3 regions of the Peribacillus sp. YIM B13481 genome follow, and region 2 is predicted to be linked to each of the others. Evidence: predicted binding sites of a transcription regulator. Region 2 holds the regulator's gene; each other region holds the start of a gene.
What was found. Region 2 encodes LexA, which represses DNA repair genes until DNA is damaged. Its sites were predicted from a motif close to CGAACATATGTTCG; they were not measured.
Positions count from the first base shown of each region.

Region 1: addB (helicase-exonuclease AddAB subunit AddB) is a predicted target of LexA. The motif match lies at 7,238-7,251, and genes of this name have one in related genera.
Region 3: recA (recombinase RecA) is a predicted target of LexA. The motif match lies at 8,916-8,929, and genes of this name have one in related genera.

Region 1 covers NZ_JBHZPE010000037.1:5,923-17,239, reverse strand. The annotation lists gene ACFX4X_RS18365 (HD domain-containing protein) at 1-218, shown strand, start outside; gene ACFX4X_RS18360 (M48 family metallopeptidase) at 975-2,240, shown strand; gene ACFX4X_RS18355 (YitT family protein) at 2,393-3,202, shown strand; gene ACFX4X_RS18350 (IDEAL domain-containing protein) at 3,274-3,510, opposite strand; gene ACFX4X_RS18345 (competence protein ComK) at 3,846-4,412, shown strand; gene ACFX4X_RS18340 (YhjD family protein) at 5,312-5,686, opposite strand; gene ACFX4X_RS18335 (TVP38/TMEM64 family protein) at 5,979-6,593, shown strand; gene lepB (signal peptidase I) at 6,627-7,190, shown strand; gene addB (helicase-exonuclease AddAB subunit AddB) at 7,381-10,878, shown strand; gene addA (helicase-exonuclease AddAB subunit AddA) at 10,871-11,317, shown strand, end outside.
Region 2 covers NZ_JBHZPE010000039.1:31,959-43,275, forward strand. The annotation lists gene ACFX4X_RS18965 (N-acetylmuramoyl-L-alanine amidase) at 1,650-2,339, shown strand; gene ACFX4X_RS18970 (LexA family protein) at 2,909-3,547, opposite strand; gene ACFX4X_RS18975 (helix-turn-helix transcriptional regulator) at 3,682-3,906, shown strand; gene ACFX4X_RS18980 (hypothetical protein) at 3,954-4,262, shown strand; gene ACFX4X_RS18985 (hypothetical protein) at 4,412-4,657, opposite strand; gene ACFX4X_RS18990 (esterase/lipase family protein) at 5,003-6,535, shown strand; gene ACFX4X_RS18995 (hypothetical protein) at 6,779-7,060, opposite strand; gene ACFX4X_RS19000 (glucosaminidase domain-containing protein) at 7,365-7,979, shown strand; gene lexA (transcriptional repressor LexA) at 8,223-8,846, opposite strand; gene yneA (cell division suppressor protein YneA) at 9,002-9,313, shown strand; gene ACFX4X_RS19015 (YneB family resolvase-like protein) at 9,333-9,989, shown strand; gene ACFX4X_RS19020 (DUF896 domain-containing protein) at 10,055-10,288, shown strand; gene tkt (transketolase) at 10,512-11,317, shown strand, end outside.
Region 3 covers NZ_JBHZPE010000017.1:60,107-71,423, forward strand. The annotation lists gene ACFX4X_RS12215 (ABC transporter permease) at 1-920, shown strand, start outside; gene yfmF (EF-P 5-aminopentanol modification-associated protein YfmF) at 1,123-2,403, shown strand; gene yfmH (EF-P 5-aminopentanol modification-associated protein YfmH) at 2,403-3,689, shown strand; gene ymfI (elongation factor P 5-aminopentanone reductase) at 3,709-4,434, shown strand; gene ACFX4X_RS12235 (DUF3243 domain-containing protein) at 4,516-4,773, shown strand; gene ACFX4X_RS12240 (DUF3388 domain-containing protein) at 5,016-5,807, shown strand; gene ACFX4X_RS12245 (helix-turn-helix domain-containing protein) at 5,816-6,727, shown strand; gene pgsA (CDP-diacylglycerol--glycerol-3-phosphate 3-phosphatidyltransferase) at 6,888-7,472, shown strand; gene ACFX4X_RS12255 (competence/damage-inducible protein A) at 7,495-8,727, shown strand; gene recA (recombinase RecA) at 9,075-10,121, shown strand; gene rny (ribonuclease Y) at 10,471-11,317, shown strand, end outside.

The DNA.
Region 1 (11,317 bases), on a different contig from region 2:
TTTCCCTCGCCATTTTATTTCACACCGATTCGTTTTTACCTTCAAATGATATTATTCGAACACCGCTTCAGCAGGTCGTCAAATGGGCCGACGAAAAAGATGAAGAAGAAGGTGGAAAACACCATTACCGTAAGATTGATTTTCTCCGGGCAAAGGAAAGCATCATGAGACTTGATACACTCATTGATGAGGAACAAAAAAGAAGGCTATCATCCTGAAGGCAAACGGGTGATGGCCTTTTACAGTTTGAATTTTGATTTTATCTTTATTTCATTTAAACCTTTTCTATTGAAGAAGCTGCAGCAGATGGTGAAAAATCACCAATATCTTCGGGCAAGGAAATAGAAAAATTAGGGGTCTTTTTCCAAACGCGAGCATGAACTGCTTATTCTACTCACTGAATGCCAAACGAATTAGCAAATTTCAAAAAACTTTTTCTATCCATCGGCACGGTGCAGGGTATACAGAAAACTGAATCGCCCGAAGCTTATGGCACTTTTGTATAGTTTTAAAAATAGCATCATGAAGGGATGACCACTAAAGCCCTCCGCTCCGTTAATCGGCTTGTTTCAAAATGGCCTTTTACCCTTATTCTTTATCGATTAATATTCACCGCAAGGACTTTGATGAGACGATTTTCATCTTAAAGCAAATATGGGTGGCGGCAGTATGGACAAATTAGGCGGTGCCTTAATCTCGAAAAAGAAAATCGAACGGGTCTGCGATCCTTTTTATATCTTCACCTATACCTTGTAATGCCTCCCATCCTCCGCTTTATTTATCTTAAATGTCTCTGGTACAAGCTTTATGTTCCGCCTCCTTGTATTTCCAGACTATTTCATCGTGACGTGCATTTAATGATCAAGATTGTTTGAACATTTATGGAATAAATAATTATAGAAGGAAAATGGGGTTCTAACCTGTCCATTTTGGATTAAACTAATAAGAGGGAGATTCGTTTAAGGAGGGGCATCATGGTTAGAAAATGGGCAGGAAGAGCGATTCTATTATTTATCTTTTATGCAGCAGTGATGTATTGGTATATTTTTTACGGGGCGGATACTTCCATTCCCGAAGCATTGCGTGGTACTGCAGCAGACCCTGCAACATTTTTGAATGCTAGGGAACTAAAGCTTAGCGAAGAATATTCAGGCCTGCGAAATTTTATTTTTTTCGTTTCTACGCCATATGAATGGCTGCTGTATTTCTTCATTTTATTATTTGGCTTTTCAAAAGTTTTTGAAAGGTCATCTTTGGCGGTTTCGAAACGGAAAGTGATCCAAACGGGCATCTACTTATTCTGGCTTTCTGTGATTTCTTACCTGGCACTATTTCCAATCCGCTTCATTGGTTATCGGATAAGTAAAAGTTACCATATCAGTACACAAAGTTTCACCTCGTGGATGAAGGATGGAGTCATCGAATTCTGGGTGAATTTTGGAATGATGTTCATCATCGTTTCCGTCTTATATTGGTTAATGAAGAAAAGTGTGAAGAGGTGGTGGCTTTATGCTTGGATGTTGTCCATTCCATTTACCTTGTTCTTGATGTTTGTTCAGCCTGTATTGATTGATCCGCTGTATAATGAATTCTATCCGCTCAAAAATAAAGAGCTGGAAACGGAAATATTGGCACTTGCCTCACAGGCTGAAATTCCGGCTGAACACGTATTTGAAGTAAATATGGCGGAAAAGACAAATGCCTTGAACGCATACGTGAACGGTATAGGTTCCAACTCTAGGATAGTCCTTTGGGATACGACCCTGAACAAGCTAAAGGAAGATGAAATCCTTTTCATCATGGCACATGAAATGGCCCATTATGTCGAAAAGCATATTTATATAGGGATTGCAGGTTATATAGGAATGACTTTAATCGGTCTATGGCTGACATCGAAAATCATGAATTATATCATAAGGCGCTGGGGCCACCTGTTAAAGGTACGTACGGTTGATAACATTTCTTCTCTTCCATTATTTCTTTTAATAACGTCTGTTCTGCTGTTTGCTGCCAGTCCGCTGTCCAATTATGTTTCCAGATATCAAGAAACGAGGGCTGACCGTTATGCCATTGAAATGACCGGGGATAAAGAATCAGCAATCACTACCTTCCAGGAACTCACGAGGTCGGGTTTGAGCCAGGTCAATCCGCCATTCCTGGTAAAGTGGCTGCGGTATTCCCATCCAACCATGCTCGAGCGGATTTCCACGGTTGAAAATGCAGATACAAAGGGTGATTGAAAGCCAGCTGAAAATCAGCTGGCTTTTTTTCTTCCTAATACCAGGAAAGTGGAAGTTTAAATGTCGTTTTCAGAAAAAACTATTATTTTTAAAAATCTTAGGTTCTCTAATATAATAAATTAAATTCCCAGTTCGTTTTAAGGAGATCAGATATGTATAATGTACTTTGCATCACTATAGGCTCAGTGCTTGTTGCAGTAGCCTACAACTTATTTTTGATACCTCATTTAATTTTAAGCAGCGGACTTAGTGGACTTGCGATTATGTTCGGAATCATTACTCCAGTCAACACAGGGATATTGAATTTTCTATTGAACCTGCCATTGTTAATTCTTGGATACCTGAAATTAGGAAGACGCTTTATCACCTATACGATATTTTCAGTTGTCGTGATATCAGTCAGTTTATATCTCATTCCGGTACATGGAATATCCACTGAACCGATTTTGTCTTCTTTATTTGGCGGAATCATATCGGGATTCGGTATAGGCATCATCTTTCGCGCTTCAGGATCTTCCGGCGGTTTTGATATCATTGCCATGCTTTTGGCTAAGAAGAGCGACTTTCCACTTGGTACATTGCTTTCGGTGATGAATGCAGTAGTGGTGGTTATCTCAGGCTTCATCTTTGGTTGGGATGCCGCATTATATACGCTGATTTCCATATATGCAGCAGGAAAGGTGATTGATACGATTCATTCCAATCACATTAAATTAACATTAATGATCGTTACGAAAAAGAGTGACGAAATGAAAACGAAGCTCCTGACCAACCTATATCGAGGAATTACAGTCATGGATGGTGAAGGTGCATACTCTGGAGAAAAGAGTAAAGTAATGATGACAGTCATTACCCGTTATCAATTAACCGATGTAAAAGCGATGATAAAAGAAGTGGATCCCAATGCTTTTGTCAATATAACGGAAACAGCCGAGGTCATGGGGATGTTTCATAAAGAGTGATAATAAAAAGAAAAGCCTCCCACTTTATGGGAGGCTGTTTTGATTATCAGGCTGTTTTTTAGTCATTCATTTTAATTTCCAAACTGTTTCAGTAAAACGTTCATTTCAGAACTTAGTTTTAGGAATAAAGGTTTGTTTTTCATATCCAGGGCTTCATCAATCTGTTTCGCAAGGATATTCTTTTTGGTAGTAAGGACGGATTCCAGAATAATCATATCAATTAACATTTCCTGAACCACAGCATCGTTTTTCATTTCGCTCATTGATAAGGACTTCACTGACTCTGAATAAGATTTTTCATTTTTCAAAGTTACCACCCCTGACCCTTTTTATTAGTATATGGATTTGAATGGATAAAATCAACTGAAAATTCAAAAAAATTTAAACTTAATAGAGAATGTGTCGTTTAGATGACGAAATGACCACTTTTTAAAAGAATTTTTAATTTTTTGTGAACTTGCTTTTTATCTTTACAGGTTGTGCTATTATAGTGAGGAATTTAGCATATATTTACTATCTCCCTTCACCTTTTTGTACAATGGGGAATGGAAGGGTACAAGCGATTAAGAGTATAAGGTTTGGTAAAGTAAAATGGTGTTTATAGTTTTACTTTTTAATGCAATGAGGAAGAGGTGGATTGAAAATGAAGGAAAACAGTCAGGGAATCATCGAGGAATATGAAATCACGCCCTATACACTAATGGTTTCACCAATTAATTATGGAAGTAAAATATATGCCCGTATCGTTGAAATGGAGGACGAGTTCATCTCCCCGTTTAAACCTTTGGAAATAGTAAAGAAAAGCTGTGAGTTTTTCGGATCAAGTTATGAAGGACGCAAACAAGGCACGAAACAGCTCATAAACATCACACATAAAGCACCGATTGCAATTGATCCGACCAGTTCGATCTTCTTCTTTCCAACTACATCTCCGTTGCGTCCTCAATGCATCTGGTTATCACATGAGCATGTGGTATCCTATGATCGCCTGGATTCCAAACATACAACCATCACATTCAGGAATAGACAAACCATCGATATAGAAGTATCATGCAGTTCTTTTGAAAACCAGCTGCACCGGACATCTTTTTTAAAAACGAAACTGATCCAGAGGATTGAGGAAACAAAGAGGAAATCGTTCTATCTGTTCTCCGAGGCAAATGGAGTCAAGGCTTCAGAGGTAATGTCAAAGTATATACCAAGCAATTGAAGGAAGGCGGATCCAGGCTGTGAAAATCGTAACAGTGCTGACTGGAATGTAAAGGATGCAAACGGCATTTAGTCAAAATTAAAGCAAGCCCTTCTCATAAGAGAAGGGCTCTATTATTAATCTTCAAATAACACTTCCATAAATCGTCGATTTCTTTTTAAATTTTTTCAGTCCTTTCTTTAGTAAATGTGATGTTTCCCTCCTACCATGTTCCCTCTTCAAATAATATTATTACCGTTAGTACTTTTATAAAAATAATTAATTCCAGCCCACAATATAGATTACTCCTAAGTTTTCTAAATTGAGGGAGGGTTATTTTAACATCCAATGATTTTACGATTAAACAAAGGAGTATAAGTTTGTGAGTTATTCACTTCACAATATAATAGATAACCTCTATGTTTCACAAAGGTCTTTTTATACATAATGATAGAGATTATATTGATTTGCCGTTTTATTCATCTGCCGTGACCAAAGTAAGGTAAAGGATAACGTTTTCATTTGTCTCTAATATAGACTTATAACAATCTTTTGCAAAAACGTTTTGCTGACTCTAAAATGATAGTGTTGGGGAATAGTTTTATTAAATGTACAGAATAAGATGTGAGTAAAATACCGATTAAATATGAGCATACGAGCCCGGCCTATTATTCGTTAAGACTGTGTCCTCGAAAATGTTTGTCATAATCAGTAAGCAGCTAAATGTGCAAACGGTTTATGACAATAGTTGAGGGTAGTGAGCCTTATCGATCTTGGTCATGATAAATTGACTCACTCATCTATAAGAAGCAGGAAAGAAGAGATGCGTTTTTTAATGGTCATACTTTCCCTACACCCCAATGCATCTATATCATTAACAGATAATCATACATGGAGGATGGCAGCATAGGGATAAGCCGCTAAATATCCCTAGCATGGTGACTTTTTTCGAAAAAGTAATAACATAACAAGTCTTCCGTTTTATTCCGAAGGCGGGGATTGAAATAATTATGATGTTCTTCATATCCTTTATATAAAAAACAGTACATCGTGAAGGATTCATCACGTTTGATTTCACTTACTTTAATATTCTCCTTGCGCAAATAGCGCCGTACCTCGGCAAGATCGTCCTGAACGACTTTTAATATATGCTCGACTAGTTCCGAATAGGGCCTTTTTAATTTAAACGGACTAATTTCGATGACCTTGAGATCCCGGTTTAAGACTGTAATAACCATAGGGAGGTAGATGGCTTTTTCAATCATATTTCGGTCATCTTCTGGAATGCGGGTCATCATGACCGCTCCTTTCTAAAAAAGCACGTTTTTAATATTAATATGTATATCTTGTGAAAAATAGAACGTTTGTTCCCGCTTGTTTATCCTAATGTATTTTCAGTTTATATGCAAGAAGTTTTGAGAAATGATGAAATTTTTGTTAACAAGATTATGTTTTCCTGAGATAGGGAAAGTATGAAGATATATGGATAATAATTCTTGCAATTTCAGGGGAAAGTGATATATCTAAAGTAAACGGTTTTTAATAAGTTTATGCTGCTTTGATAGTAGCATGTCGAGGGAGATAATTATGGATTTGGATACTATACGTGAGTGGTTTACACTTGATAATATATCGGCGCTCATTCAGCAATATCGCTCATTCGGTCCAATTCCCGGAATCTTACTGCCGATGTTGGAAGCTTTTTTGCCCTTTTTACCCTTAGTGGTGTTCGTGCTTGCAAATGCAACGGCTTTTGGTCTCTGGTGGGGATTTTTATTTTCTTGGATTGGTGCAGTAGCGGGGTCTTTTTTGATCTTTTTAGTTATTAGAAGATATGGTCAAATGAGGTTTTTTCGATTTTTGCAAAAACATAAGCAGGTGCAGAGGTTGATGGTTTGGGTGGAAAGCCATGGATTCGGTCCTTTGTTCATACTGCTCTGCTTCCCTTTTACACCGTCGGCCATCGTGAATATCGTGGCAGGACTTTCAAAGGTAAGTCCCTTGCAATATGGACTTGCAGTCGTTGGAGGGAAAGCGGTGATGATTTTTACGATCAGCTTCGTAGGTTACGATTTGGTATCCTTAATACATAAGCCTGTACGTACGATCATTATTGGGATTGTCATCTTTATCCTATGGTATGTGGGAAAAAGACTGGAAGTCCGATTAAATAAAAGCATGAAGAGAGAAGAAGGACAATAAATTAGTATATAAATGTAGTAGGGGTTGAACCAGATGGAAAAAACAAACAAGAATTCTTTGTCCGATTGGATAAAAGCAGCCATGATAGCTTTTGTTATTTACATCTTAATCCGTACATTTTTCTTTTCAAGCTATGATGTTGAAGGGGATTCGATGCAGCCGACTCTTGAAGACGGTAATAAACTTGTCGTGAATAAAATCCATTATCAGATTCAAGATATCAACCGTTTTGACATTATAGTTTTTCATGCGAATGCACAGGAAGATTATGTTAAGCGAGTTATAGGGATTGCAGGTGACCGCATTCGTTATAAAGATGATTGGCTTTACGTAAATGGTGAGAAAGTGGATGAGCCTTATCTTGAGAAATACAAGGAAGGTTTCCCGGGACAGGATTTTACGGGCGATTTTACATTAAAGGAATTGACGGGCATGACAACAGTCCCGGAGGGCAAGCTTTTTGTCATGGGTGACAATCGCCTTGAAAGTGCGGACAGCCGTCACTTTGGTTACATACCAGTTGAAAATGTTGTCGGTAAAGTCGATGTTCGATATTGGCCGATCAAAGAGTTCAATTATAAATTTACAGGTGAATGATTGAGGAAGCCCGAAAATTATCAGGGCTTTTTCTTTTGGAGGAAACGCGAACGTACGGTTGGTGTTTTTTAAAGGGAAACGGTAAAATAATAGAATGTAAATCTAATTGGAAACAGAAACCTAGTCAAAAAGACGAAAGTATTTCTGGTATGATGGATCTAGATATTATGTTGTATAAGGGGGAAAAGAGATGTCACTCCGTTTTTTACTGGGAAGATCGGGTGCAGGGAAAACTTCGAATATATTGGGCGAAATTCGCACCAAATTGGCAGAAAATCCCGAAGGCAATCCAATTATCTACCTCGTTCCTGATCAGATGACGTTTCTATCTGAATATAAATTAATTAAAACACCAGGCCTTGCCGGAATGATCCGTACACAGGTTTTCAGTTTTAGCAGGCTTGCTTGGCGCGTTCTTCAGGAAACTGGGGGAATGAGCCGGCTCCATTTGGACAGCGTTGGCGTTAATATGTTGATAAGGAAAATCATGGAGGATAAAAAAGAAGAGTTAAAGATGTTTCGTCGATCTGCTGATAAGCAGGGGTTCATTGCACAGATGGAGCTTATGCTGGCTGAGTTCAAGCAGTATTGCATCAAACCGGATGACATTCAAAACTATTTGACCGAAACATCACCCTCCGGCAGCGGCATTCAGGATAAACTTCATGACCTTGAATTGGTCTATCAGGCGTTTGAGGATGAAATGGTTGGCAAATATTTAGATTCCGAAGACTATTTCACTTTGCTTATCGAGAAAATGTCTGAGTCTTCATATATAAGGAATGCGGATATCTATATCGATGGTTTTTATAGCTTGACGCCACAGGAATTGTTGATTGTGGAAGAAATGATGAAGCTGTGCAGGAGTGTAACGGTCTCGCTGACGTTAGATCAGCCCTACAGACAATATGCTCCGGATGATTTGCAATTATTCAGGCAAACGGGAAATCTTTATCATAACCTTTATCAGGCTGGATTGAGGAACGGTATACCCATTTCAGAAGACCGAATCTTAAAAGGGACGGAAAGGTTTGGAAAGAGTCCGGGCCTGAATCATCTGGAAACTTACTTTGCCATTCGTCCTGCACGGACGTTTGGGCAGTCACCTGATGTAACGATTGCCCAGGCAGTTAACCGCAGAGCTGAGATTGAAGGAGTTGCCCGGGACATCTTGACGCTTGTCAGAAAGAAACAGCACCGTTTCCGTGATATTGCGATTTTAGTCCGAAATGGAGAGGCATACACAGATATTTTACAAACCGTTTTTCGGGATTATCAAATCCCCTTGTTCGTCGATTCCAAACGGACCATGCTGAATCATCCTCTGATTGAACTGATTCGTTCGACTTTGGAGATCATCAATGGATATTGGCGTTATGAGCCGGTATTTCGTGCAATCAAGACGGAGCTTCTATTTCCGCTGCAAAAAAATCACGATAGAATGCGCGAACAGGTTGATAAGCTGGAAAACTATGTGCTGGCCCGTGGAATTAAAGGAAGCAGGTGGACGTCCAAAGAGCGTTGGACCTACCGGCGTTTCCGCGGACTGGAACTAGAGGACCGAAACCAGACGGATAAGGAAATGAAGCTTGAGCAAGAGCTGAATGAGATGAAGCAATTATTTACCGAGCCCATCTTGAAGCTATCAAAACGTGTTAAAAAGGCAGCTAATGGCAGGGAATTGTGTGAGGCCCTTTATCTATATCTTGAGGAATTGCATGTACCGGAAAAATTGGAAAAACTGAAACAGGAGGCAGAAGAAGCGGGTGATTTGGTATCAGCTAGAGAGCATGAGCAAACGTGGAATGCGGTTGTCGACTTACTAGACCAATTCGTTGAACTGCTGAGCGGGGAAGAGCTTTCCATGAAACAGTTTGCGGTAGTCATTGAAGCTGGTCTGGAGTCACTTGAATATTCTTTGGTACCGCCGGCAATTGACCAAGTCCTAGTAGCTAATCTCGATTTATCCCGCCTGGATGATGTGAGGACAGCTTTTGTCATCGGCTTGAATGAAGGGGTTTTGCCAGGAAAGGCTTTATCTGACGGAATATTTTCAGATAGTGATCGTGAGGTGCTGCTGGCTGGTGGACTTGATGTTGCTCCAAATTCAAAGGTGCGCCTCCTTGATGAGGAGTTTACTGCGTATAAAGCTTTTACTACACCTGCTGAGGCCCTTTATTTATCATATCCGCTTGCCGATGAGGAAGGAAAGGCACTTTTACCCTCATCCTATTTGAAAAGGGTAAGGGACGTATTGCTTAACGTTTCCGATGTGTATTATATGAACGATCCATCCGATCTGACTGCTGAGGAACAGGTGAAATATGCGGCGAATTATGATGTGGCACTATCGTACCTCGCTGCCCAATTGCAGCTGAAAAAAAGGAACTATCCAATCCATTCACTTTGGTGGGATGTATATAATTCCATTTTGGAGGATGAAAAGGCCGGTCCTTCAGCAACCAAGGTTTTATCGAGCCTTTTTTATCAAAATGGAACAAAGAAATTATCAGAGGAAACAAGCAAGCAATTATATGGTGAGAGCATTCTTACGAGTGTATCCCGGATGGAAATGTTCAATAGCTGCCCGTTTTCCCATTATGCCGCTCATGGCTTGAAATTGAGGGAAAGGCAAATTTTCCGTTTGGATGCACCGGATATTGGTGAGATGTTCCACGGAGCGTTGAAAATAATTTCGGATTACTTAAAGGAACATGATATTCCTTGGTCTGCTTTGACGAAGGAACAATGTTTGGAGTTGGCTAGAATTGCTGTGGAGAAACTTGCTCCTAAACTTCAAAATCAGATTTTGTTAAGTACGAACCGCCATCACTATTTACGCAGGAAACTGGAACACGTGATTGGACGAGCCTCAATCGTATTAAGTGAACATGCAAAGATGAGCGGTTTTGCTCCAATTGGATTAGAACTCGGATTCGGAAAAAATGGAGAGCTGCCGCCACTTTCTTTCACATTGAAAAACGGTACGAAGATGGAATTGATCGGGCGGATTGACCGTGTGGATAAAGCGGAAGAAGGTGAGGGTGTCTATTTGCGTGTGCTCGATTATAAGTCGAGTGAAAAGGAACTGAACATGAGTGAAGTATATTATGGACTTGCGCTGCAAATGTTGACATACCTTGATATCGTCGTCACCCATTCGAAGTCGCTAATTGGAAAGGAAGCTATTCCAGCCGGCGTTTTGTATTTTCATGTGCATAATCCTGTTGTCAAATCAAAGGGAATGCTCAGTTTGGATAAAATTGAAGAAGAAATTTATAAAAGTTTTAAAATGAATGGACTTGTACTGGATCATTCAAATGTCATTCAGATGATGGATACTTCGCTTGATATTGAAAATTCAGGTAAGTCGGATATTATTCCAGCTGGATTTAAAAAGGATGGTTCGCTCCTGGCGGCTTCCAAAGTAGCCAGCAGGGAAGAGTTTTCGCTTCTGAATCATCATGTGCGCCGCGTTTATCAGGAGGCTGGTGATCGAATGGTCGATGGTGATGTGGATATAACGCCATATAAATTAAAGGAAAAAACGCCGTGCACCTTCTGTTCCTTTAAATCGGTATGCCAATTCGACCAGTCACTCGAGGAGAATCAATTTAGGAATTTAGCACAGAAGAAACAAAATGATGTTCTTGAGCTATTAAGAGGGGAGGGGGAGAGCGATGAGTAAAACGAAAATCCCTGCTCTGCCAGGAGACGTGACCTGGACGGAAGATCAGTGGAAGGCGATATGGGCTAAAGATCAGGACATACTGGTTGCGGCGGCTGCAGGTTCAGGGAAAACTGCGGTCCTGGTCAATCGGATCATCCAAAAAGTCATTTCAGAAGAAGATCCAATCGATGTTGATGAACTGCTCGTCGTTACATTCACCAATGCTTCGGCTGCCGAGATGCGCCATAGGGTAAGCGAGGCATTAGAAAAAGCGATCAATGAAAATCCGCATTCACAGCATTTGCGGAAGCAGTTGAGCTTGATTAATCGCGCTTCAATTTCCACACTTCATTCCTTTTGTTTAGAGGTGATCCGGAAGTATTATTACCTGACGGAAATCGACCCAGGCTTCCGGATTGCAGACTCTACAGAGATCCAGCTACTCCGTGATGAAGTG
Region 2 (11,317 bases):
GCGGAAAGCGAGCATCTGAAGGGGGAATCAACCACAACTCACTACCTGGTAAATAGCAACATAGTATGTGAAAACAGCCTTTTTCATCTTTTAAGAAGTACCCACAATAAAAAGAGAAAAAATAGCACAATAGGGAAAGAAGAATCCATATTGTGCAGGATGCAATTGCGAAAAGGAATTTTCAGCTGCTGTTGGCCCAAAATCATTCTAATATAGATTATTAAGCAGCTTAAATGAGTGGAAAGATAGCCAATGGGAATAAAGGACAGTTTTACATTCGTTTAAAACATTCATCAATTTTTCTCCTGTAACGTTTAAAAAGTATTTTTATATCATCACTGTCTTCATCAGTTGCTTCAAAAGAGTTTTGTATAAGGTTAATCAACACCTGTTTCATTAGGTTTTGATCACATACTGCCTTAAGGGAGGTTGTTTGGATTCAAAAATAATCCGGATGCCTTAAATTTCACTGTGGTTCCATGAATTTAATGATATTCGATATGTTGGAGTAAATATTGTTTCTACTGATTTTAATAGTTTCATCAGGTTTTGCTATAAATATAAATTCATTAACGATGTTATTAATCCTATCCAGTTCCACCACTATGATCCCAAGATATTCTAGGATGCTTGCATCATGTATCCGCTCACTGATGATTTGGTTAAGGAAGTCAAAGGATTCGGATTTCATGGGCTATTCCAGCACCAATTCACCTGCAGCCGCTAATTTTTTCAATTCTCGAATTCTGCTTTCACTTCTTTTTTTCGGTGATATCGATTGCCGATCCGATAACCTCACATCAACCATCAAAGGATTCTATGGTGCAACAAAATGGTTATCATCGACTTCCCCTTCATTTAATTCACCGTTTCCCCACACCATGCCATTTTATAAAATCTTTGTTTTTGTGTTGCTTGTTCTATTGGTAAAAAGTCAGATGATTTTTTTCCAAATAACCATAGAAGTTGGAGTGATTGATTTTGTAATGAAATCCCCTTCAACGAAAGTATGAATGAAGTCGTTATCCTTTTTTATAAATTTGAATAAAGGTCCATTTCACGGGATTAAATCTCGGTCATAACATTATCCAAATCCTTAATTTCATTTGTTTCCATGTATCAGCATCCTTAAAAGAACCTGGTTAGTGAATTCCATATATTATGGAACCTCTATTTGATTTAAGTTATAGTTCAATTTTACCAAAGTAAAATAATAGAAGATAGCTTTTTCAAGAAGTCAAAAAGAGTCTCGTGCATTGTAGGGAATGTTTTAATCCTGCCATTTTAAAACAAAAAAGACTGAAGGCAAAAGAGATTTTATCTAAATTTTATAATAAAGTTGATTGGAACGGGTGTGTGAGACTCCTGCGGGAAAAGCGCGTCTATGGGAGACCCCGCAGGCGCAAGCAGAGGGCGGACCGCCCGCGGAAAGCGAGTTCCCTACATTCCAATCAACGTTCAAATTGTCTACAGACTGAAACACCAGGAGAGGTGTTTTTTTTTAGGGAAAAGGAAGAACGCATTTCATGTTAACCGTAGACCTAGTGAGGAAACCGAATCTAATATTATTATGAAATTTTCTTTAATCCGGTAGTTATGTGTACAGGCATTTGTTAATGTGCAACATAAGATTAATAGAGGTGAGTGAAATGGTAAAAATATTTATTGATCCCGGCCACGGCGGTACGGATTCAGGATCAGTGGGTAATGGATTGAGAGAAAAGGATTTAACTTTATCTATTGCAACTAGAATCAAAGACATATTATTAATAGAATATAATAACGTTTCTGTAAAAATGAGCAGGCCCCAAGATACGTACCCCTCTTTAGACGATCGGACGAATCAAGCGAACGCTTGGGGAGCTGACTTCTACCTCTCCATCCACATTAATGCTGGCGGAGGCACTGGGTATGAGGATTACGTTTATACGTCAACCAACCAGATAACGAAAACGTATCAAGATCATATTCATTCAGAGGTCATGAAGCTTATCAGCTTCCAAGACAGGGGACAAAAAACAGGCGATTTACATGTGCTCCGTGAAACGGACATGCCCGCACTCCTGACTGAAAATGGATTTATCGATAATGTCAATGACGCAGCCAAATTAAAAATGGCATCCTTTATTGAAACACTGGCTCGCGGACATGTAAACGGTATAGTTAAATGCTTCAATCTTACCAAGAAAATTACAGCGGTATACCATACTGTCGTTAGTGGGGACACTGTATACTCCTTAAGCGGGGCATATGGCAGTACAGTTCAGCAAATTAAGGATTGGAACGATCTTGACAGCCAGTTCACCATTACCGTAGAGCAGAAATTGCGGGTGAAATGAATAATTTATAGTTGACTGGTTAAATTATTTATAGCTTCCAGAAAGCACATCACGCAGATAGTCCTTCTCTAAAAAGAGAGGGACTTTTCCCGTTTCCGCCATTCTTTCAATAATGGCGGAAGCCTTTGTGAAAATATTGAATATATTTTTAACCTTAACTGTTTTTTTTGGAATTATAAAAAAGCAATTCTAAAACTGATAAACGGGGAAATTAAAGATTGAAAGACAGCGATGGCACAGCCTCTTCACAAATCATAAATTTGCACTGAAGGCAAATACAGAAGGTTTTTCTTATGAGGTTGAACATTTACTGGGAAAAATAAAGGAGCACCTTGGCTGGGTTGACAAAATGGTTTAGTCTGCATAAAAAGCAAGGAGATTGAAAAAAGCGTCCTGGGCGAAGTTAGTTGCCGAATGCATTCACTCATAAAAAATAATATTAAAAAGCACAAACCAAAATGGCTTGTACCTAATATGTATAAGTGGATAAATGTTTGACTTAACGAATTGAATTAATCTATGTATTTTAGCTTGTCACTAATTTGCAAATGAAACCCTAGAGTTGGGTATTAATCGTATATTTTAATGGCCTGTACCACTTTTCCTAAAATTCGGACTCTATCATTTTTGATATGATAGGTTTTTTCTTCATAAAAAGGATCCGTGCTGCAGGGGATGAGTGTGATGTTTTCTTCATTGATAATCACTTTTTTGACTGTACCATCGTGACCATTTACTAAGACCACACCAATTTTTCCGCTGTCGACGTAGGTTGTTTTTTCAACGAGGATCAATGAACCGTCACTGAATTCTTTGTTCATGCTGTTGCCTTTTACTCTAAGGAAAAAATATTCCTTGTTCGATTTTAGCATGGAATTTAACGTCGGCATATACGCTTCTATATATTCGTTGGTAAAGTTAGGCTCTCCGGCAGGTATATTTCCATAGACACCAATTAATCTGACATTCTTTTCATTTAAAAATTCCATTGCAGGATCATTTCTAATGATAGGTGCTCCTTCAATGAGGTGGGATAGCGGGATTTCGAAGCATGTGGATATCATGCTCAATTTATCCATTAAAGGTTTATTCCGTCCGGATTCCCATGCTGATACTGCCGTTGGGGCCACTTTTAATATGTTTGCCAAATCTTCTTGTGTCATTTTTCTTTCTTTTCTTAACATTTTAATCCTTTCACCAATGTGCATATTTCTTCACCTCTAACTTGAATATACACTATGAGTGAAAGTGAGTAAACTTAAAGTGCGTGAATTTTACAAAAAATCGTTGGTAACTATACTTCAAGTGTGATATCATTTTTTTAGATAGGTGGTGACAAGGTATGACAAACGTTAAGTTTACACTTAAACAAGCGAGGAAGTATAAAGGGTTAACCCAAGAGGAAATGGCTAAAGTGCTAAAAATGGCCAAGAGGACCTACATTGACTATGAGCAATATAAGATTCCTCTGCGAATCGATAAGGCGTATATGTTCGCTGAATGTGTAGGATTCTCCATCGACGATATCATTTTTTTTGACCCTCATCTACACTTCAAATGTAGTTGAAAGTTCAATCGATATTGTGTGTCTATACTAGAGAAGCCATTCCTGGAATGAAAAATCTAATCAATAGTAATCCTAACCTGCCAAGGGACAAAGTTCATGGTTATGATGATTCGAGTGAGAATGGAAAGAAGGTGAGAAAAGTGGAAAGAGAAATTAGGTCTATTGAAGTTGCAGTAGGAGTTGCTGTTAGCACCTTTGCGATTGGAAAGGAAATTCGTGGAGAAATCATTGAGGATATTATCCTACACAACGGTATATTCAAACTGTACAATCGAAAGGATGAGCTTATCACTGAAGTCAATTATCCAGTTCTCAGGGTGAAATACAGGTATGATGGGGGAGGGGTAAGTGCTTAACGGAGTTAATAATCCAAACTCCGAATCGGCATGCTGGTAGTGTTTTTATGGAAATGTACTTGATGGCGGACCCAATTGTTATGGACTCACCCACAGGGGGAAACATTTTGATGGAGTATCATGAGAGCTGTTTAAGTGAAATGTATCGATCATTTGTATAAAATAGCCGTTTGATACTGGAATTCTATTAATACAGCCAATTGCTGTGATTTATTTCTTACAAAGGACGGATTTAAAAACAACATGATTAGGGGCAATTGGACAGTGGCATATTCGACGGAAAAATTAATAATGTTGTTCATAAGAAAGTCAAGCCCTCTATCCTTTGAAGGAGAAGGGCTTGTTTTCTTTTTTTCTTCGTGTTTACTAGCAATCGCTATTAACATATCCTTCATAAGTTCTTCTGAAGCCAATCGTTCAGGAAGTGATGTGAACCAGATAAACTCATGTAGGCATCAAACTAACCCGAATTTTTTACAAGGCGCACTCTTTTTAACATCTTCATACTTTATCTCTATATTTATAATTTTCTTCTAGTTTTTTTTTCCCATCTTTTATGAAGTTAGCAGGTAATGGCAGGAAAAAGTACAAATATAAACTAATGAATGATATAGGAGACCCGTAAAGGAGGGCATTGATAATAGGTGAATTCGAAAAATAACATGGGAGGAGAATAACAATTGAAAAGGAATATAATCAATTATGTCGTTTTTCTTGTCCTCATACTAACCATATTAATTATGGCAAAGCCGAACTTTTCCTCAGCGGGAAAATTGAAGCCGCCATCCGAAACTTTCAACCCAGGGGATTGGTTTCTGGGAAGTACCCCTCCCAACCTTGACACAAATAAACCACCGATCGTATTTGTCCAAGGTAAAAATGGCAATTCAGCCAGCTGGTACGGTGAAACGGACTATCACGGTGTCAATGATATGTATACTAAGGCATATGAAGCGGGCTATCAAACGGTTTTTGTTCAGCTTTACGATTCTGCTGGAAATGGATCAGTTAGCCAATATGCTAATGGAAGGCTGCTAGCTCAAATGCTTGCAGAAATCAGTAACCATTTCGGGGGCGAAAAAGTAAATATTATAGCTCACAGCAAGGGGGGGCCAGACACCCAAGCGGCTCTAGTACACTTTGGAGCACACCAATATGTTGGAAGGGTCATCACTTTAGCTTCCCCTCATCACGGTTCCAACTTGGCTGATTTGGCATATAGCTGGTATGCGGGCTGGCTTGGTTCCCTATTGGGCCAAAAAGATGAAGGAACTTATTCTTTACAGGTTGGTAAAATGGCGGAGTTTCGTTCTGTCACGGATAACCATGTTAACGCCCGGAAAAATATGTATTTCACCGTGGCCGGTATGAATAGAGGGCCGGTTCTTTCCGCTTTATCAATGGGTGGACAATATTTATCTTCATATGGAGAAAATGATGGCTTAGTGAATGTATGGAGTACAAAAATACCCTACGCGTCACATTTATTTACGGATCCCAACTATGATCACGACAATATTCGAATAGGTTCAGCTGTATTTTCAAGGATTGAACCCTATTTAAGAAGCACTTCTATTGCTGGGATTCCTGGTTTAAATGTCAATTATAAAGAAAACGTTGAAGATGATGTCATCACAACCGCTCTTTCGCAAACCGTCCTGGGAGATGTCCTGCAACAAAATGTCTGGAACGAACAAAGTTTCCATGTAAATGAAGCAGCTCCAAGTGATATAACCATATACACTGCCACAAATGATGTCGAGGTTGAATTGATTTCTCCATCTAATAAAAAGTATAGACCTTCCTTAAAAGTTCAATCTGCAAAAAATCAAACTTCCTTTTTTAATGGTGCAACCATACAAACATTTAATAGGAATAAACTTGAAATTGGTGACTGGAGAGTGCGAATGAAGACTAAATCACCAAAAGATGCATACCTTTTCACGGCACAATTTAACGAAAAGAATCCGATTACATTAAGTATGGCTGGAAAAGTTAAGCAAAAAGATGCTAAATTTATCATTAAGAATCCGATGAATGATAAAAAAAGGCCAATCAGCACAACATTTCTGGTTCATCTAATAGATGAAAGCGGTAAAGAAATTAGTGGAAAAAGCACAATTCAGGAAATGGATACCGAAAATTTTTCGGGTACCCTTCCAGAAGTGCCTAAATCAGGTGTTTATAATGTAACAATTGACGTCAAGGAAAAAAGCGTGAATGGTCCTGAAAGAACCCGTACGCTGATTCGTTCGGTCTATATTGAAAAGTAGTGGAACTTACCAAAAAATCCCCTCTCTTAATTGAGAGGTTTTTTTAGGTTGAAATGTGAAGGTGTGAATTGGTTTTATTTACTTTTACTTTGGGCTATGTTGATTCAGCTAAGTAAAAAGCTATGCCGTAATTGCCATAAAGGAATGAATATTGGATTGTTCGATGGGAATATAAGCTAGTTTGGTATCCTGGCAGAACAAGATTGATGACCCTAGGCGTGTGCTATCATGTATAGTTCAATCCTACTTTTGATAAGATTCTCTATAAGACAAAATACTAGTTTTGAGAGCAGCATAGTTGCCTATGCTTGCATAGCCATAAAACCAGCCCATGAAAATTCCTGCAACTAAATGGTGTCGATGGCTGATGAAAATGGAAATGAATAAGCCTAGAACCAAAGCGATGGCAGGGATGAATTTTGGAGGAATTGGAAACATGACCTTAATAAGTTGAGTAAGTGTCATGATGGTAGGGATGGCTATCACTGCATCCCAAAAGTTTGTATGGATAGTTGGGAAGTCCATAATGTCACCACCTTAGAAGTTTTCACAATTAATTTTTACCATTTACAAAGGATTTATACCATATTAATTAATGCAATATAAACGATTGATCAATGAAAGTTGATACAACAAGTTTCGAAGACTTTCAGAGTTCAATGTGAAGCCGCTCAGTGTATGCTTGCTCTTTTTTGATCATAGTGAAGACAATTAACCAAATATCAGTACCTTTTTTGCTGGACATGCTTGTAACCCTTTTCATGGTTTAGAATATGATATGAATGAAGATAACCAGTTAAGAAAGTGAGCCCTAATAATGGAGGTTCTAATGAGCAAGGAAACGTTTATTAAGGAAATTGCTCCATATGCCCTGAAAATTCAAAAGGAATTTAAAATTTTGCCTTCTGCGATCATTGCACAAGCTTGTTTGGAGAGTGGATATGGGACAAGCTTTTTAGCAAATCAAGGAAAGAATATATTCGGTACAAAAGATGATTTTAAGGGCGAGTCAGTCATTATACAAACAATTGAATACGTCAACGGTGCACCCGTTCAAGTATGGAACAAATTCAGAAAATACCCAACATGGGAAGAAAGTCTAAGAGATCTTGCCAATCTATATGTAAAGGGAACTTCATGGAATAGAAGTTTGTATACAGCCGTCATTGGAGAACAAGATTACAAAAAAGCACTCAAAGCGATATTCGATGCGGGTTACGCCTCGGATCCGAAATATATAGAAAAACTGGCGAACCTAATCGAAACAAGCGATTTAACTAAATATGATGAAAGCATCGAAGAGGTCTATCATATCGTCAAAAAAGGGGATTCCGTATCTGCGCTTGCAAAAGCATATGGTTCTACGCAAATGCAGATTCAACAGTGGAATGGATTGGTCGATCTTAACCTTATTAAAGTGAACCAAAGATTAAGAGTGAAATGAACATTTACAGGGAGCGGGGTTTTATCTCGCTCTTTATTAATTTTATGGTTTCATATTTTTCCTAAAGTACATATATCCAGAAAGCGATACTTTGCCTATCAACCGCCATAAATGAATAATGTTTTAATACTCCATGAAAACACGCTTCTATTAAAAAAATATTTCAAACCTAGTCTTCCAAATGCATAATGAGAGAATTTCGGACATAAATTAAACAAACAAAAAAAAGCGCGTTTAGCGCTTTTAATGTATTTGTCTATATAAGCCTATTACTTTTCCAAGTATCGAAACATCTCTTAAAATAATTGGTTCCATATTTGAGTTCTCAGGCTGAAGCCTTATGTAATCCGGTTCCTTAAAGAATCGTTTTACAGTGGCTTCATCATCTTCCGTCATGGCCACGACGATATCTCCATTATTGGCACTGCTTTGTTGTTTCACGATGACATAATCTCCATCATGAATTCCTGCTTCAATCATACTTTCACCCATGATTTCTAGCATGAAAACATGGTCATCATGTGGAACCATGCTTTCGGGAAGCGGAAAGTATTCTTCTATGTTCTCAATTGCAGTTATCGGCATGCCCGCGGTTACTTTACCAAGTAACGGCACGTTCACGACACTAGCTTTGGGGATATTATTCGCTTCCTCCAAGTTTAGTATTTCAATGGCCCTCGGCTTGGTTGGGTCACGTCTTATCAGACCTTTACTTTCCAGGCGGGATAAATGTCCGTGTACTGTTGAACTTGATGCAAGTCCCACTGCTTCGCCAATCTCCCGGACGGAAGGTGGATACCCTTTTTGGCGGACCTCTTCTTTAATGAAATCAAGGATATCTTGCTGCCGTTTTGATAGTTTAGTCATATGTGCACCTCTTCTCCAATGTTCTTTGCCCCATTATAGCATGGCCCCCAATTCTATACAAACATAAGTTCGAATTTAGTTGTTGACTGAAACAAACGTTCGTATTATAATTTTGACATAACATACGAACGAACATTCGCTTTGGAGGGATATTTATGAAAAAAATATACAAAAATTATGTATATACGATTCTGTTAGCTGGATCAGTATTCATCTTTTCAATTTTATTCTCTTGTACATTGGACAATGATCAAAAAAAAGATTTCCTTTCTATAGAAGTAGGTGAAGGCGACACCCTATGGGGAATTGCCGAAAAATATGATGAAGCTGATTTGACAAAAAAAGAATTCATTGGTTGGATAGAAGAGCATAATGGAGTCAGGGCAGATTCGATTAAACCTGGTCAAGTCATTGTCATACCGGTTAAAGGGGAAGAACTTGTTCAGAATTTGGCAAGTCAGCAGTAAGCAGTGAAGGTAGGGTATTATGAAGGCAATAATCTATTGTAGGGTTAGCACAGAAAAAGAGTCACAGGAGACATCATTGGCAAGGCAGGAAGATGAATTAGTCAAATTGGCCGAAAAGTTGGATATGGAAGTTGTTTCCATAATAAAGGAGCAGGAAAGTGGTTATGAGTTAAACCGGGATGGCATTTTTGACATGATCGAACTATTTAAAGCCAAAGAAGCCGAAGTTCTATTAATCCAGGACGAAACAAGACTAGGAAGAGGGAATGCCAAAATAGCCCTTTTCCATGTCATCCTTAAAGAAGACGTGAAAATTTATACGCTCTCACACGATGGGGAAATAGAGTTATCGGATTCGGATGCCATGGTCATCCAGATAGTCGGTATTGTAGAGGAATATCAAAGGAAATTACATAACCTAAAAATAAAACGCGGGATGATAAGAGCCGTTGAAAAAGGCTACCGCCCTCAAAACAATCTTCAGAACCAAAGGAATTCTACTGGAAGGGAACGTATGGAAATTCCCATTGAAGAGATTATTAAACTCCGGGCCAATGGATTGACATTTGCAGAAATCGCAGCCACTTTAAGGGGCTTTGGATACAATGTATCCAAAGCTACGGTGAACAGGCGTTTTCTCGAACATCAACTAAATATACAGGAAAGTCAATCATAGAACTTGTAATTTCGCTTTTTTTTTAATACCATGACAATATCCGCAGATTACGAAGGAGCGAAATTATGCTATCAAAAGAAAAAATAGCCCGTATTAATGAACTTTCTAAAAAGGCAAAGGCTGAAGGTTTAACGGAAGTCGAGGCGAAAGAGCAAACCCAATTAAGAAGTGAGTATTTAGAAACATTCAGACGGTCCATGTCCGATACGTTGGAGCACGTGAAAGTCGTTGATCCAGAAGGAAATGACGTCACTCCTCAAAAGATAAAGAATATTAAAGAAAAAAGAAACTTACATTAATGCTTGGACTATTATCATGAAACACCCCATTTTAAGCTTTAAGGATTAAAAAGGGAGTGCATTCATGTATGTATTCTCCTATTTAGCTTAATCTAAATAGGGGACTTCTTTAATTTCCAGAAAATATTGTAATATCGGGGTTTTAAATAGTGTTTTTAGTTGTGATATTATGCTGGTCACTATAATATAAAGAGGTACATTACAGGAAGGGATGTTTTACGATATGTTAGATAAATTAGATGCACTTTCTATCAATACGATTCGTACATTATCGATTGATGCAATTGAAAAGGCTAATTCCGGCCATCCAGGCATGCCCATGGGTGCAGCGCCGATGGCGTACAAATTATGGACTGAATATATGAATCATAACCCGAAAAATCCAGATTGGTTTAATAGAGATCGCTTCGTTCTTTCAGCTGGTCATGGGTCTATGCTGTTATACAGCCTTCTTCATTTATCGGGCTATGGCTTATCTATCGATGATTTGAAAAGCTTCCGCCAATGGGGCAGTAAAACTCCAGGACATCCCGAATTCGGACATACCGCTGGGGTAGATGCAACGACAGGACCTCTTGGACAAGGTATTGCAATGGCAGTCGGAATGGCAATGGCAGAACGCCACTTGGCAGAAAGCTATAACCGTGAATCTTATAATGTGGTCGATCATTATACATATAGCATTTGTGGGGATGGAGATTTAATGGAAGGTGTTTCTGCAGAAGCGGCTTCATTAGCAGGACATCTGCAACTTGGAAGACTTGTCGTTTTATATGATTCTAATGATATATCCCTTGACGGCGACTTAAGTCAATCATTTAGTGAAAGTGTAGCAAACCGGTTCAAATCTTATGGATGGCAATATGTCCGCGTTGAGGACGGGAACGATCTTCAGGAAATTGCCAAAGCGATTGAAGAAGCGAAAACCGATGAGGCACGTCCAACATTAATCGAAGTGAAAACGGTTATTGGTTACGGTTCACCAAACCGTTCAGGTAAATCTGCTGTTCACGGCGCTCCGCTTGGTGC
Region 3 (11,317 bases), on a different contig from region 2:
TGATTGCTTATGCTGCCCCGCTGATTTTCACTGCGCTTGGTGGTGTGTTTTCTGAACGGTCGGGTGTTATCAATATAGGGTTAGAAGGGTTAATGGTAATTGGGGCTTTCACAGGAATCGTTTTTAACTTAATGTATGCAGATGTATTTGGAGTTTGGACACCATGGCTATCCGTTGTTGTCGCCATGCTTGCTTCCCTGCTATTTTCAGCTCTTCATGCAGTGGCATCGATAACATTCCGAGCGGACCAAACGGTAAGTGGGGTTGCTATAAACTTACTGGCGGTTGGACTCACATTATTTCTAGTAAAGAAGATTTATGATAAAGGGCAGACGGATATAATTACGGAGACTTTCCCGAGGATAGATATTCCCTTGTTAAGTGATATTCCTTTTATTGGTCCAATCTTCTTCTCAAATGGTTACTATATTGCATATCTTGCCATTATCGTAGCAATTATCGTTTGGTATATCATTTTTAAAACTCCATTTGGACTTCGTCTCCGGGCTGTAGGGGAACATCCGATGGCTTCGGATACAATGGGCGTAAATGTAACGAAGATCCGTTATCAGGCTGTCCTTCTTTCAGGAGCTTTTGCTGGTATCGGAGGAGCAATCCACGCGACTTTATTTGCGAATGATTTCAGTCATACGACAATAAATGGGCAAGGTTTCATGGCCATTGCCGCAATGATCTTTGGTAAATGGAATCCACTTGGGGCCATGGGAGCTGCGTTATTCTTTGGCTTGGCACAAAGTTTAAGCATTGTCGGATCCAGTCTGCCATTCATAAAAGATATACCATCCGTTTTCTTATTAATTATGCCATATGTTCTGACGATCATTGCACTAACAGGTTTCATTGGACGTGCAGATGCTCCGAAAGCATCCGGACAGCCATACATCAAAGGGAAAAGATAAGTTATCTTAACCGGTCAGCAAACTGTGCTGGCCGGTTTTTTCTTTTGTTTAAGCAAAAGATCGGGCTGATAAAACAAAAAAAGTAGCTGTAACTTGCATGATTTTTCCTTTCACATGTATATTTTAAGTAGATGTTTAAAAGGGTCCCGATCTACAAACAATAAGCTAATAAAGGTGATTTATATAATGAGGAGGATTATTCATGTCTATTGCTTCCGATACAATTACGGAAAAAAGCGGCTACAGGCTTCATGTGGTCCGTACGGATAAATATAAAACGAATACTCTCGTGCTGAAAATGAAAGCCCCGCTTACAAAAGAGGACGTTACATATCGTGCATTGCTGCCATATGTGTTACAAAGCAATACAAATAAATATCCTACAACACCCGAGCTTCGTTCGTATCTTGATGATTTATACGGGGCAGGGTTTTATGTCGATGTAGTTAAAAAAGGTGAATATCAAATCATAAGTTTTACGATCGATATCGTCAATGAAAAATTCCTTAGTGATTCAACGCCGCTTCTCGAAAAGGCTTTTGGATTATTATCAGAGGTGATCTTTAATCCGAAGAAGAATGGCGAAGCCTTTGACCCCAAAACCGTTTCCAATGAAATCCGTTCTTTAAAACAGCGGATTCAATCCATTTCCGATGATAAAATGCGTTATTCAGCAACACGGCTTGTAGAGGAAATGTGCAAAAATGAACCATATGCTTTAGAAGCTAGCGGTAATCTGCAAGACTTGGAAACGATAACGCCTGAGTCACTTTTCGCTTATTATAAAAAAATGCTGACTGAGGATGAAATCGATTTATATGTGATCGGTGACATCGATGAATCAGAAGTGGGGGCTCTAGCTGACAAGTATGTATCACTGAAAGAACGAATGCCGGTGAATATGACAAGGATTACGGGTAATGAAGTGGAGAAGGAAAAAGAAATCATTGAAAACTCGGATGTGAAACAAGGGAAATTGAATATCGGTTATCGAACCCATGTTGCATACGGTGATCCGGATTATTATGCTCTTCAGCTATTCAATGGGATTTTTGGCGGATTTTCACATTCGAAGCTTTTCATTAATGTCAGGGAGAAAGCAAGCCTTGCTTATTATGCAGCTTCAAGGCTCGAAAGTCATAAAGGTCTATTAATGGTCATGGCCGGCATTGAAAATGCCAACTACAAGCAGGCATTGGAAATCATTCATGCACAAATGAAGGAAATGAAGCAAGGGAACTTTTCCGAAGAAGAACTGGCACAGACGAAGGCGGTCGTTAAGAACCAACTCCTTGAAACCATTGACGTTTCGAGAGGACTTGTGGAAATTTTATATCATAATGTGGTTTCCGGGCAGGATATATCACTCGATGAGTGGTTTGCCAAAACAGAGCGGACGACAAAGGAAGAAATCATTGCAGTGGGTCAAAAGATTCAGCTTGATACGATTTATTTCCTAACAGAAGAGGAGGTACAAGGGTAATGGAGAAAATAGCATTCAATCAATTGAAAGAAGAACTTTTCCATGAAAAAATGGATAATGGCCTCGAAGTATATATTCTTCCGAAAAGTGGGTTCAATAAATCATTTGCAACGTTTACGACGAATTATGGTTCAATCGACAACCATTTCAAACCCTTGAATCAAACGGAATTCTCAAAAGTACCTGATGGAATTGCACATTTTCTTGAACATAAGCTTTTTGAAAAGGAAGATGGCGATGTTTTTCAGCAATTCTCAAAACAGGGAGCTTCTGCAAATGCTTTTACTTCTTTCACCCGTACAGCTTATTTGTTTTCAAGCACGTCCGATTTCGATAGGAATCTAACGACCTTAATCGACTTTGTCCAGGAGCCTTACTTTTCAGAAAAGACGGTAGAGAAGGAAAAAGGAATCATTGGGCAGGAGATCAATATGTATGATGATAATTCAGACTGGAGGCTGTATTTCGGGACGATAGCCAACATGTATCATCATCATCCAGTGAAAATTGATATTGCTGGTACTGTGGAATCCATTGCTGATATTACGAAAGATATGCTTTACGAATGTTATAATACGTTTTATCATCCAAGCAACATGCTCCTATTCATTGTAGGACCGGTAGATGTCGAAAGTACCATGAAGCTGATTCGGAATAATCAAAATAATAAAGACTATTACCAACAGCCTGAGGTGGAACGTAAATTTGATCAAGAGCCGGAAACCGTTGCCAAGGATAAAGAAATCTTAAACATGAATGTTCATACACCAAAAGTGATGCTGGGCATCAAGGCCATCAATGTTCACCAAACCGGTTTAAAGCTTTTGAAAAGGGAATTGGCGGCTAATATTTATTTGGAAATGCTGTTTGGCAAAAGTTCACCATTGCATGAGGAGCTATACGAGAAAGGGTTGATCGATCAAAGCTTTTCTTATGATTATACTCAGGAGCAAGGTTTTGGGTTTGCGTTAATTGGCGGGGACAGTGCAAAACCTGATGAATTGACGGAGTCTTTATTTAGTATCCTGCAAAAATCTAAAGCCGGAACCGGCTTGAATGAAGAAAGCCTGCAAAGGACGATCAAGAAAAAAATCGGTTCTTTCCTTCGTTCTCTGAATTCGCCGGAATATATAGCGAATCAATTCACCAGGTATGCATTCAATGATATGAACTTGTTCGATGTGGTATCGGTTTTGGAAAAACTAACGATTGAAGATATAAGGGAGATCGCCAAGGACTTGATATCCGATGAACGGATGACTGTCTGCCAAGTACATCCTAAATAATATTAAAGGGGGCGGGAATGTGGGGAAACGTTTTGCCCTTATTACTGGAGCCAGCGGAGGAATCGGCAAGGAAATCGCTATAAAGCTCGCCGAGGAGAATTATTCACTTTATCTACATTATAACAGCAATGAAGAAGCGATCCTTGAACTAATTGAAGAACTGAAGCCTCATCAAGTTGAACTTATTCCTGTTCAAGCGGATTTGGCTACACCGTACGGATATAAGAAATTGGCGGAAAATATTTTCGCCCTTCATGCAATCGTCCTTAATAGTGGGAATAGCTATTATGGGCTCATATCGGACATGGATGAGAAAATCGTAAATGAAATGGTCCAGCTGCATGTAACGAGCCCTTTCCAATTAACAAAGGAACTGCTTCCGAAGCTGATGTACCAAGAACAGGCTGCTATTGTTGCGGTCACATCGATTTGGGGGCAGACGGGTGCATCCTGTGAAGTATTATATTCCATGGTCAAAGGCAGTCAAAATGCTTTTATCAAGGCGCTCAGCAAAGAAGTATCCCTTAATGGAATCCGGGTGAATGCCGTTGCCCCAGGAGCGATTTCCACTTCTATGCTCGAATCTTTCAGTGCAGAAGATTTGGAAATCATCAAAGGTGATATCCCAATGGGCAGGATGGGTAATTCAAAAGAAGTCGCCGAGGCCGTATACTATTTGCTTTCTGACAAGTCATCATATATCACCGGACAAATTTTAGGAGTAAATGGTGGATGGTACACATGATTTTTTTAAACCCATGTATAATTTCCCCGGTTCCTTCACAAAATATCTATGTACTATTTTGAAAGGAAAGGGTGACCATACATGTCTGTACTAGACAATTGGGATCAATGGAAAAATTTCTTAGGCGACAGATTAAATCAAGGTGAACAACAAGGTTTGTCAGATGGTGCTGTTAACGACTTGGCTTTCGAAATCGGTGATTACCTTTCGAAGCAAGTTGAGCCCCAGAATGAACAACAGAGAGTACTTGCTGATCTTTGGTCAGTCGCAAGCGATCAAGAAAAACATGCCATGGCAAGCGTTATGGTCAAGTTAGTCGAGAACAATGGAACAAGGTAAAAAATATCAATCCAAAGGCCCTGTTAATATTTAACAGGGCCTTTGGATTGATATTGATCACAATTTATCCCCATATATAAAAATGAATACTTTTATAGGGTTTTTCCTTTTAACTTATCACGAAATGCTATATTATAGAAGCTAGACAATAATAACTAATGGGTGCAGACCTTTAAATTTACGATGGATAAGTTTTGCCCCTAATTTTAGGGTAAAAGCTTTTAGGCTTAAGGAGTGTTATCGTGGAGAATAAAGAATGGTATTTTGAATATGAAATTCAAGTCAACCGTCCAGGTTTATTAGGGGATATTTCATCCCTGCTGGGTATGCTGTCCATCAATATCATCACTATTAACGGGGTCGATGAAGGCAGGCGTGGTTTACTTTTGATGGCGAAAGATAGCCGTAACATAGAAAGATTCGAATCAATCCTCCATACGATGGATACGATAAAGGTCATTAAGCTTAGGGAACCTAAATTGCGTGACCGTCTCGCTGTCAGGCATGGGAGGTATATTCAGCGCGATGCTGATGAGAAAAACACCTTTAGGTTTGTACGTGATGAACTAGGCTTACTTGTCGATTTCTTGGCCGAGCTATTTAAACAGGAAGGTCATAAATTAATCGGGATACGAGGTATGCCACGTGTCGGAAAAACTGAATCTATCGTAGCCTCGAGTGTATGTGCTAATAAGAGATGGTTGTTTGTGTCATCGACCCTTTTAAAGCAGACTATTCGCAGTCAGCTTATTGATGATGAATATAATAATGATAATTTGTTCATTTTAGATGGAATTGTTTCCACACGCCGTGCAAATGAGCGTCATTGGCAGTTGATTCGCGAAATCATGAGGCTTGATGCGGTTAAAGTCATCGAACATCCGGATGTTTTTGTCCAAAATACGGAGTATACTCTCGAAGACTTTGATTATATTATTGAATTGCGAAACAATCCAGATGAAGAAATAACATATGAAGTTGTCGACCAAAAAGACCAGTTTTCAGGGTCCAATTTTGGCTCCTTTGACTTTTAAAATGGCAGGTGTTTTATTTGACTGAGTTAGGTAATCGATTAAAGGAAGCTAGGGAAGCCAAAGGGCTTAGCCTAGAAGATTTACAGGAATTAACGAAGATTCAAAAGCGTTACCTCATTGGCATTGAAGAGGGTAATTACAGTATGATGCCTGGAAAGTTCTATGTACGGGCATTCATAAAGCAATATTGTGAAGCGGTTGGGCTGGATTCAGAAGAGATTTTCGAACAATATAAGAGTGAAGTGCCTTCAGTCTATAGCGAGGAATTGCCAGAACAGCTTTCAAGGGTCCAATCCCGGAAAACGATGCCGGCAGGGAATTCCAAGGTTGTAGAAATGTTACCTAGGGTCCTGGCTGCCGTTTTAGTCATTGGTGCGGCTGTATTGATATGGGTCCTGGTATCGAACTATATGAGTAAGCCGGATATTGATGATAAAAAGGGCGCTAAACAGAGCGAAGCCGTGGGTTACAATAAAAGTGATGGGTTTAATAATGAAGAAAAAGAGAATCCAGACAAGAAACAGAATGATGTAAAACCAGATTCATCTGATAAGAAGAATGAAGATGAATCAGATGTTAAAGATGAAAAGAAAGAGCAAAAGCTTGCCGTCATCAGTTCCAGCGGTAAAAATAGTACGTATGAATTGAAAAATACGGATACCTTTAAATTAAAGGTGACTTCCAAAGGCTCACCATGGGTAGGCATAAAAAATGGTGAGGGTAAATTACTATTCCAGGGCACCATCGACAATAATGAGAGCCAGGAAATTGATTTCACCAATGAAAAAGAAGCTGTCATCAATATTGGCAGAGCGTATGAAACTGAAATTTTTGTAAATGATGAGAAGCTGGAGTATTCTATTTCACCGACTGAAGTGAATACGCAATTGGTAACGATACAATTTACGAAAGCCGAATAGTCATCTTATAGATGACTATTTTTTCTCTATACAATATTAAGACCGGATTTTGCTCTACCTGGCATAAGATTGGTTTTGAGTTAAATTATACATATAAGCATTATTTTAGATCTATAACGCATTGCCCTAAAGGCAGGCGTAAATTTTGGAGGTAAAAGTTTTGAATCTGCCTAATAAGATTACAGTAGCAAGAATCTGTTTAATACCAGTATTTTTAATCATCATGCTCGTTCCTTTTTCTTGGGGGACGCTGACTTGGGGAGAATACAGTTTGCCAGTGGCACATTTAGCTGGTGCCATCCTCTTTATCATAGCTTCTACTACTGATTGGATCGATGGCCATTTTGCCAGGAAATATAATATGATTACTGATTTAGGGAAATTTTTAGATCCATTGGCTGATAAGCTTCTGGTTTCGGCTGCCCTAATTGTATTGGTTGATCTGGATTTAATGTACGGTCAGTCTTGGATTGCTATCGTGATCATTAGTCGTGAATTTGCTGTGACCGGTTTGCGTTTGGTACTGGCGGGTACAGGGGAAGTGGTTGCAGCGAACCAGCTTGGTAAAATTAAAACATGGGCACAAATTGTTTCTATTTCGGCATTATTGCTGCATAACCTTCCATTTGCCCTCATTTCTCTTCCGTTTGCTAATATCGCATTATGGATTGCATTAATCTTTACAATATGGTCAGGTTTGGATTATTTTATAAAAAACAAAGAAGTATTTGTTAATTCCAAGTAAAACGAATGGTGGTTTTGAAAAGATGGATGCAGAAATCATTGCAGTGGGCTCTGAGCTTCTTTTAGGACAAATCAATAACACTAATGGGAGATTCCTATCGCAGCAGTTTGCGGAAATGGGAATCAATGTTTTTTACCATACTGTAGTCGGGGATAACGACCGTCGTTTACAACAAGCTATAGAAATCGCTGAATCAAGGGCGAACTTGATCGTCTTTACAGGTGGACTAGGACCTACCAAAGATGATTTAACGAAGGAAACGATTGCTCGCCATATAGGGAAAAAGCTCGTTTTTAATGATGAGGCTTTGCAATCCATTGAAGCTTACTTCCAAAAACGGGACCGGCCGATGACGGAAAACAACAAGAAGCAGGCCCTTGTATTGGAGGGCAGTGAAGTGTTGGCGAACGATCATGGCATGGCACCGGGAATGGTCTTGTCCAAATCCGGGATTACATATATGCTTCTACCTGGTCCGCCAAGTGAAATGGAGCCGATGTTTTTAAGTTATGGTTATGAATCGATTATGAATAAATTGGATAAGCACGAACGGATCGATTCCAAGGTTCTTCGGTTCTACGGGATAGGTGAAGCCGAACTGGAAACGGTTATTGAAGATCTTCTTGTCAATCAAACGAATCCGACAATTGCTCCTCTGGCAGCCGAAGGGGAAGTGACGTTAAGGATTACCGCTAAAGACTCATCCAAAGAAAAATGCGAAGAGCTTATTTTAGAATCGGAAAAAGAAATCCTTAGCCGGGTAGGTAAGTTCTATTATGGAAGTGATAATACTTCGCTAATAAAGGAACTTGTAAAAGAATTAACGGTCCGCAAACTTTCAATCGCGGCAGCCGAAAGCTTGACAGGTGGAATGTTCCAAGAACAGCTGACAACCATCCCGGGGGCCGGTAAAGTTTTCAAAGGCGGCATTGTCAGTTATACGAATGATGCAAAGTCAAATGTACTTGGCGTCAGTGATGATACCATCTCAGAGCACGGGGTGGTCAGCGGTGAGTGTGCAATGGAAATGGCCTCTAATGTCCGGAAAAAGCTCGATGCAGACGTAGGCATAAGCTTTACGGGTGTCGCAGGACCGGATGAACAGGAAGGCAAGCCTGTTGGTACAGTATTCATTGGCATTTCTTATCGGGATGGAAAGACTCATTTCAAAGAATTGAATCTTTCCGGAAGCAGGGCGCAGAACCGTATTCGCAGTGTGAAGTACGGCTGTCATTACCTGTTAAGGGATTTATAAACGCTGAAGCAGAGCTTTTTACGGCTCTGCTTTTTTATTTGGTTGAAAAAGTTTGTTTCTTGAAAAAACGGGGAAAAAGAAAAAAGTTAATTCAAAGAAAAAAGTTTTTAAAGTGAGTAAGTGAATGGAAATGGGGATTTCCTCAAGATAAAATGGTTTTTTATAAAGAATATCCCGAAAGAAAAAAACGAATGAATGTTCGACTTTTTGCTTGGCAAAATAGTAAAAAGAGTATATAGTAAAGATAGGTTTTGAGACAGGATACAAACCTTGATCTCAAATAATTGCTAACGTTAGAAAACCCTTAATCGGACAGCCGATTATTTGAATATAGAGGAGGAAATTGAGTGAGTGATCGTCAAGCGGCTTTAGATATGGCGTTAAAACAAATTGAAAAACAATTTGGTAAAGGTTCTATTATGAAACTTGGGGAACAGTCTGATCGAAGGATTTCAACGATTTCAAGCGGTTCTTTAGCATTGGACGTAGCATTGGGAGTAGGCGGATATCCAAGAGGTCGGGTCATTGAGATATATGGACCTGAAAGCTCCGGTAAAACGACTGTTGCATTACATGCTATTGCAGAAGTACAAAAGACTGGTGGCACGGCTGCATTCATTGATGCTGAGCATGCTCTAGATCCAGCATATTCAGAAAAACTTGGTGTGAATATTGATGAGCTACTGCTTTCACAGCCTGATACGGGTGAACAAGCCTTAGAGATCGCCGAAGCGTTAGTTCGAAGTGGAGCGGTAGATATCATAGTCATTGATTCGGTTGCCGCACTTGTTCCTAAAGCTGAAATCGAAGGTGAAATGGGAGATTCCCATATGGGTCTTCAAGCACGGATGATGTCTCAGGCACTTAGAAAACTGTCTGGTGCCATTAATAAATCAAACACCATTGCCATTTTCATTAACCAAGTCCGTGAAAAAATTGGTGTAATGTTTGGGAACCCAGAAACGACTCCGGGAGGCCGGGCATTGAAGTTCTATTCAACTGTTCGCCTGGAAGTGCGTCGTGCGGAACAATTAAAACAAGGTAATGAAATTGTCGGTAATAAAACTAAAATCAAAGTTGTAAAAAACAAGGTTGCCCCTCCATTCCGTCAAGCAGAAGTTGATATCATGTATGGTCAAGGGATTTCTCAGGAAGGTGAAATCATCGATATGGGTGCAGATCTTGATATCGTCCTTAAAAGCGGCTCATGGTACTCATATAATGAAGAGCGTGTCGGACAAGGCCGCGAAAATGCGAAGCTGTTCTTAAAAGAAAATCAGGATATCGCTCTGGAAATTTCTCAGAAAATCAGAGATCACTATAATCTTGATGGAGAACATGAATTGCCACCAGAAGAAAATGAAACAGAAGAACATTTTGAATTACTTGATTAATGGCAGGAAAAGGTCTAAGCTTGATCGCTTAGGCCTTTTCTATATATTGTGAGAAAAATGTGAAATTTCCAGCGGGTTAAATGGCTGTGAAAACGGATTTACAGACATTTTCCATAATGAATGCTGTACTTAATGGTGGTTCATATAAAGAAAACTTGAATAATCATTGATACATAAGGGACAAACGCTTGACAATAAAAATTCTCAACTATACAATTAATATGTATATTTTACAATTTTTCAAACTAAAATTTTGAAAATTAAGTGCTGTATATTGAATTTAGTGCAATGTACTTGCCGACAGTTCAACATTTTATGTAAAAAGTTCATAGCAAGGGGAGGTGAAACGATGGAACCCATGACAATCATCTTCACTTTGCTTGGCCTAATCGTCGGTGCAGTTGTTGGTTATTTTATTCACAAATCAAAATTTGAGAGTAAAATAGCAGGGGCAAAGGGCTCTGCAGAACACATCCTTGAGGATGCAAAACGTGAAGCGGAAGCTCTTAAGAAAGAAGCCTTGTTGGAAGCAAAAGATGAAATTCATAAAGTTCGTTCTGATTCTGATCGGGAATCCCGTGAAAGAAGGAACGAATTACAAAAACAAGAAAATCGGTTATTGCAAAGAGAAGAGAATCTGGACCGAAAGGATGAAACGTTAGACAAACGTGAAAGCCTTTTGGAGAAAAAAGAAGATTCTCTAAACCAAAGACAACAGCATATTGAAGAGATGGAAAGCAAAGTGGAAGAGACGGTTCGTAAGCAGCAAACAGAGCTTGAACGTGTTTCCGGTTTAACTCGAGAAGAAGCTAAAGCAATCATTATAGACCGAATGGAAAACGAACTGGCTCACGATGTAGCGCTTATGATTAAAGAAAGTGATACCCGTGCCAAAGAAGAAGCTGATAAAAAAGCAAAAGAAGTTCTTTCTCTTGCCATTCAGCGTTGTGCGGCTGATCATGTTGCAGAAACCACCGTTTCTGTAGTGAATCTTCCAAACGATGAAATGAAAGGACGGATAATCGGACGTGAAGGACGAAATATCCGGACGTTAGAAACGCTAACAGGTATTGACCTTATTATTGATGATACTCCTGAAGCTGTCATTTTATCTGGATTTGATCCAATTAGACGGGAAACGGCACGCTTGGCTCTTGAAAAACTTGTTCAGGACGGACGGATCCATCCGGCTCGAA